3 regions of the Pantoea sp. X-Soil-YNGN-844 genome follow, and region 3 is predicted to be linked to each of the others. Evidence: predicted binding sites of a transcription regulator. Region 3 holds the regulator's gene; each other region holds the start of a gene.

Evidence for each region. The regulator LexA, encoded in region 3, represses DNA repair genes until DNA is damaged. The targets are predictions, from matches to a motif close to TNCTGTATGTACATACAGNA.
Region 1: dinG (ATP-dependent DNA helicase DinG) is a predicted target of LexA. The motif match lies at 935-954, and genes of this name have one in related genera.
Region 2: dinB (DNA polymerase IV) is a predicted target of LexA. The motif match lies at 802-821, and genes of this name have one in related genera.

What each region holds. Positions count from the first base shown of each region.
Region 1 covers NZ_AP036007.1:1,266,766-1,268,968, reverse strand. Annotated here, with positions in the region: gene dinG (ATP-dependent DNA helicase DinG) at 1-907, opposite strand, end outside; gene AC6I8C_RS05780 (GNAT family N-acetyltransferase) at 1,031-1,549, opposite strand; gene AC6I8C_RS05775 (helix-turn-helix domain-containing protein) at 1,546-2,109, opposite strand.
Region 2 covers NZ_AP036007.1:891,041-893,243, reverse strand. Annotated here, with positions in the region: gene dinB (DNA polymerase IV) at 1-790, opposite strand, end outside; gene dpaA (peptidoglycan meso-diaminopimelic acid protein amidase) at 1,035-1,778, shown strand; gene AC6I8C_RS03920 (class II glutamine amidotransferase) at 1,749-2,203, opposite strand, start outside.
Region 3 covers NZ_AP036007.1:319,551-321,753, reverse strand. Annotated here, with positions in the region: gene dinF (MATE family efflux transporter DinF) at 1-827, opposite strand, end outside; gene lexA (transcriptional repressor LexA) at 927-1,541, opposite strand; gene AC6I8C_RS01360 (diacylglycerol kinase) at 1,647-2,015, opposite strand; gene plsB (glycerol-3-phosphate 1-O-acyltransferase PlsB) at 2,144-2,203, shown strand, end outside.

The sequences.
Region 1 (2,203 bases), 950 kb from region 3:
CCGGATTCGCCAGCGGCGGCGGCGATTTTGGTCGCATCTGGGTCATGATGCTCTCGACCAGCTTGATAAACAGGTCGAGCTGCAGGCTGCTCCAGCCCGGCGTGATGTCGGCGCTCATCTCCAGCGCATCGCGGGCCACTTCAGGCAGATGATGTCCTTCATCCAGTACCAGCATCAGGTTTTTAGCGGGCGGCAGCACCGACTCATTCTCCATCGCGGCCATCACCAGCGCATGGTTCGCCACCACCACATCGACCTGCTCGATTTCGCGCCGCGCCACAAAGAACGGACATTCACGATACCAGTGGCAGTGCGAACCCAGACAGCTCGCTTTATCAGTAGAGAGGCGTTGCCACAGGCTGTCGCTGACGTTCTCCTCGCTGTGATCGCGCAGACCATCCCACTGGTAGCGATCCAGCGATTTCTGCAAGCGGCCACACTGCGTCTGTTCTTCTTTGGTGCTGCTGACGGCGTCATCGTCCAGATAAAGCAGCAGATCGCCCTGCTGCTGGTCGTCATCGGCCGCCATCGCCGCCAGATTGCGCGGACAGACATAGCGCCCGCGACCAAAGGCGGCGGTGAAAGTGAGGTCGGGGATAATTTTCTTCAGCAGCGGCAGATCTTTGGTGAAGATTTGATCCTGCAGCGCCACGTTGGCGGTGCTGATTACCAGCTGCTTTTCCTGAGCGCGGCTGGCTGCGATGCCCGGAATCAGATAAGAGAGGGTTTTGCCCACGCCGGTCGGCGCTTCGACCGCCAGATGACGCGCGTCGTCGCCCGCCAGGCATTTCGCTACTTCAGCGATCATCTGGCGCTGCGGCGCTCGCGGAATAAAATCAGGCACCTGCTGCTGAAGCGCTTTATACCACTGCGCTATCTGGCTTTTTACTGCGGCTGTCAGGGCCATGATTTGCATTACCACACCGAAAAAATGGCCTGTATTTTTACACAGTATCCTGGCGACGTCAGCTTTCGCGCCGAATTTTTCGTGCGCCGTCGTAAAATTCAGCGATTGTCCGACGGCGGTGTTTTACGCCAGCACTTTATACATATAGGTAGTGGCATCCAGCACGCCTGCGGTGGACTCGGCATAACAGGGAATGGACCCCGCCACCTGCCAGCCCAGAGAACGGTAGAGGTCGCTCGCGACATCGCCGCTGCGCGTATCCAGCACCAGCAGGGTTTTGCCCTGCGCGCGTGCCCGATGCTCGGCACGCTGCATCAGGTCACGGGCGATACCCTGACGACGCGCCTGCGGATGCACCAGCAGCTTGCTAATCTCTGCGCGGTGGCGGCCATTAGGCATGGCGCTGCGGCTGATAATGACCGTCGCTACGATGCGACCATGCTGACACGCAACCAGTAATTCGCTGTCACCGCTGGTGATGCTGGCGATCCGCTGCTGCCAGAAGCGCGTCATCACCTCATCGTCTTCGGCATCAATAAAGCCGACGCTGGCACCGTCTGCCACGCAGCCCTGCAAAACGTCTGTCAGTTCGCCAAGATGCTGTTGCGCCTGGGTCGCGCTGAGAATTGTATAATCCGTCATGGTTTTGCCACCACCAGTACGTAACGCGCGCCGTCGGTCAGGTGCGCCTCAAAAGCCGATTTTCCGATCAGATGAAACCGCAGGCAGTCGCCGGGCTGTAGCGTCCACGCCTGAGACCCCATCGTGACGGTGAGACCACCCTCGCGCAGCCAGATATGCTGTTCAAGCCCCTGGATGGGCGGCGCGTCATAATCGATACGCGCACCCGGCCGTAACTTGCCCTCTACGAGTTCGCATCTAAAATGAAGGGCAGGTGGTGAAATATTCCGGCGAATAAAGCCGCTGGCGTCATCCTGCCACACTGGCTGTTGCTCATTTCTGACCAGCAGCCTGGACTCTTCTTCCACTTCGCTGAGCAGGCGCGACATTGTTAAGCCGTAGGCGACACACAAACGATTAAGCAGTGCAGCCGTGGGACTGGTCTCGCTTCGCTCAATGCGCGATAATGTCGCGCGGCTGATGCCGGTAGCGACAGACAGTTCATCAAGAGACCAGCCGCGTTGCAGGCGTAATTCCGCCAGCCGCACCGCCAGTCGTTGCTCCGTATTCAGCTCCGGCATGGTGTTTTCTCATTTTTGGGAATAGTTCTCTTATCTGAGATATAGCCTGGAAAAGCCGTATCAGTCAAGTTGTACATTGAGAAATGTATTGTAC
Region 2 (2,203 bases), 570 kb from region 3:
CGATAATCTCCAGGCAGGCGTCCCAGTCACTGATATCTTCCGCCAGCGTGCGTTCCACCCCCAGCGATTTACGCTCGCGCTCGACGATCACCTCACGGTCATCAATGCCGTTGCTGCGTTCCCACAGCACCCGGCCAAACTTTCCAAAGCGCTTCAGCAGCAGCGCTAAGTCCGCCTTCTGCACGTCGCCACAGGTTACCAGCCCCATCTCTTCCAGCTTTTTGGCCGAGACCTTGCCGACGCCAGGGATCTTCGCCAGCGGCAGGGTCAGCAGAAAACCGGACATCTCCGGCGGGGTAATCACGAACTGGCCGTCCGGCTTATTGAGGTCAGAGGCGATCTTCGCCAGAAATTTAATCGGCGCGATACCCGCTGACGCGGTAAGCCCGGTTTCACGGAAGATGGTCGCACGGATTTCCTGTGCCATCAGCGTGGCGGAGCCGTGACAGTGCGGACTGTCGGTGACATCCAGATAGGCTTCATCAAGGGAGAGCGGTTCAATCAGCGGTGTGTAGCGGGTAAAGATGTCGCGAATCTGTGCGGAGGCTTCTTTGTAGGCGTCGAAACGGCCTGGCAGCAGGCGCAGATGCGGGCATAACTTGAGGGCCATGCCGGTTGGCATCGCGCTGCGCACGCCAAATTTACGCGCCGGATAGTTAGCGGTGCTGATCACGCCGCGACGCTCGCGGCTGCCACCAATGGCGATCGGGATGTCGCGCAGCTGGGGATTATCACGCATCTCCACCGCGGCATAGAAGCAGTCCATATCGACATGAATGATTTTACGCATACCCCCTCCGGCACTGGATAAGTATACAGTTGGCAGGGGTAACTGCAATATTTGTCGGGCCCACAATTAAAGTTTACAAATTTCTGGCCGAATATTTTTCAGTAAATCGCGAATCTGGCTGTCGGCGTCTTGCTAAAAAAACAGACAATGTTTAATGTTGCGCTGCGGTAGCGGACAGTTCCGATAATGCAAACAGAGACGCACATTTTGCGTCATGTTCTCTTCACCTCAAGGTACACACAGCATGGGCAAAATCGCACTCCTGTTTGCGATGATTTTACTGCCAGCCCTCAGCATGGCAATGACACCCGAACCCGTCTCAACGGCACCGGTCAGCAAAGAATTAAAGAAGCAGTTACTCGGCACCCCGGTCTATATCCAGATCTTCAAGGAAGAACGCACGCTCGAACTCTACGGCAAAATCGGTAACGAATTCCGCCTGCTGGATACCTATCGCATCTGTAACTTTTCTGGTGGCCTCGGCCCGAAACGTCGTGAAGGCGATTTCAAAAGCCCGGAAGGTTTTTACAACGTGAAGCTGAATCAGCTGAAGCCGGATAGCCGCTTTTATCGCGCGATCAACATCGGCTTCCCGAATCAGTACGATCGTAATCAGGGCTACAGCGGCAACTACCTGATGATTCATGGCGACTGTAAGTCGATTGGCTGCTATGCCATGACTAACGCCTATATGGATGAGATTTTTACCTATGTGAATGCCGCGCTGCGTAACGGTCAGCAGGATGTTGGCATCAGCATCTATCCGTTCCGCATGACCGACAGCAATATGCAGCGTCACCGCTACTCCAGCGACGCCAGTTTCTGGCAGCAGTTGCAGCCGGGCTATGCGTACTTTGCGAAATATCACCAGCCGCCGATGGTCAACGTCGCCAGCGGGAAATATGTGATGAACAGCAGCCCGGCACCGGTGTTAGCCAGTCCCGAAGCCGCTTCCCGTTCATTCCTGGCGCTCTCCAAGGCAGAATAATGCCCATTCACCTGGCGCAATCCGCTGCCAGGTTTCATTGGCCGTCAGTGGCTGCGTAGCAATCACCGTCACCACGTCATGCGGCGTGGTGTGCTGCTGGAAATCAACCTCTACATCCTGATCCAGTAACTGCGCCCGGCCAAACGGTGCCCGGCGGGTGATCCAGAACAGGTTGGTGGAGCAGAAGGCCATCAGATAGCGGCCATCTGACAGCAGCATGTTAAACACGCCCTTCTGCCGCAACGAACCCGCCAGCTCTCCGATAAAACGAAACACCGCAGGCCAGTTGCCCGGCGTGCGTGGATAGCGCGTCGCCAGCTGATGCAGGATCCAGCAGAACGCCATCTCGCTGTCCGTTTCACCCACCGGCCGGAATGTACCGGTCTCCAGCTGACGATAGCCCTTAAGCTGACCGTTGTGCGCAT
Region 3 (2,203 bases):
AACATCAGCAATACCGCGTTAACTGCCACCACATCCGGGCCCAGCCGCGCGCCCAGCACGGTCAGCGAGGCGAAACAGAGTTGCAGCATCAGTGAGCGCAGCATGATATCCCGGTTCAGCCGCAGCAGCCGGCCGCTGTCACCGCGCCAGCTCTGCTTCAGCAGGCTCAGGGGAATACCACGCAGCTTCAGGACCCGCCAGACCATGATGCTGCCGACACCCAGCGTAATGTACTCCGCCAGCGCCGTGGCGGTTGCCGCACCCGCGACACCCCAGTGCAGGCCTATGACCAGCCAGAGATCGAGTACGATATTAACCACATTGCCCACCACCAGCAGGATCACCGGCGCGCGCGCATACTGCACGCCCAGCAGCCAGCCCAGAATGACCAGATTTGCCAGCGTAGCAGGCGCACTGAGCCAGCGAATCTGAATAAACAGCGCCGCCTGTTCCAGTACCGCGGGATTACCGCCAACCAGATGGGTCGCCAGCTGAATAATCGGATAACGTAAAGCGATGAACAGTACACCTGCCAGCAGCGCAATGATCAGCGGCTGCGTCAGTGCGCGTGCCAGCGCGGTTTTATCGTCCGCACCAAACGCCTGCGCCGTAAGGCCAGTCGTACTCATTCTAAGGAAAAGCAGCAGCATAAAGAGGAAGCTGGTCACCGTGGTCCCGACCGCAACCCCGCCAAGATAGACAGGGCTGTCGAGATGACCAATAACTGCAGTATCGACCACTCCCAGTAAGGGAACGGTGATATTTGAAAGGATCATCGGCAGCGCAAGCCGCCAGAGATTTTTATCGGTTGCCGTGATAAAGCGCATTCGCCGTTCCGTGCTCGGTGTCGCTGCGCAAAACAGTCAGCGACAAAATTAGGGCAGACAGAATAGCATCAGAAAAGGCGAATGCACGCAGGCCTAAAATCAGAGCCACTCGCCGTTGCGCACCACGCCAACCGCCAAACCTTCAATGGTCAGGGACTGTGCACGGGTATCGACAACAATCGGGTCAAAATCACTGTTTTCAGGCAGCAGATGCACGATAGCACCCTGCTTTTTCCAGCGCTTAACGGTGACTTCATCATCGATGCGGGCAACGACAACCTGGCCGTTGCGCACATCCTGGGTTTTATGTACCGCGAGCAGGTCGCCATCCATAATCCCGATATCTTTCATCGACATTCCGCTGACGCGCAGCAGGAAGTCGGCAGACGGCTTAAACAGGCCCGGATCGACCTTGTAGTGGGTTTCGATATGTTCCTGCGCCATGATCGGCTCACCGGCAGCAACCCGGCCAATCAACGGTATGCCTTCTGAGGCTTCTTCTTCCATTAACAGACGAATGCCGCGCGATGCACCCGAAACGATCTCAATGACACCTTTACGCGCCAGCGCTTTCAGGTGCTCTTCTGCCGCATTCGGTGAGCGGAAGCCCAGTTGTGCAGCAATCTCTGCGCGCGTAGGCGGCATGCCTGTTGAAGAAATATGGTCGCGAATCAGGTCATAGACCTGCTGCTGCCTGCTGGTTAATGCTTTCATCCCGCCCCCTGGTTGTTTATACAGTCGCTGTGAGTATATACAGGTATTGGCGAAATGGAAACCGATTGTCAGGCAAAACGCGGCTTCCGGCGCGATATGGAACGCTTATCGCAAATGTGTCCAGAGCAGCGCGATCCAGACAAACAGTGCCAGTAAGATGCTGATCAGTACCGCCGCAGAGCCCATATCTTTGGCCCGGCCCGCCAGCGGATGATGCTCCTGACCGATGCGGTCAACGACCGCTTCAATGGCGCTATTAAGGATTTCAACAATGACGACCAGCACCACTGCCCCGATCATCAGGATGCGTGAGACCACATCGACATCCAGCCAGCAGGCGATAATAATGGCGACCAGCGCAGCCAGGGCTTCCTGACGAAACGCCGCTTCATGTTGCCAGGCGGCACGCAGTCCCTGCCAGGAGTAACCTGCGGCTTTAACTATTCTGATAAGTCCGGTGGCATTATTTGCCATGATGTGGGAACCCTTTTATCGGATTGACGTCAATGTCTGGGCTGCGTGCAATTGGCACCACCACAGATCTTCGCTGCACTTTCTGGTATGCTTGCGGCGCTTTGCTAACAAGAGGCTTCATGTTGTCTATGTCAGGTTGGCGTAAACTCTATTACAAATTGCTTAATTTACCACTGTCGTTTTTGGTA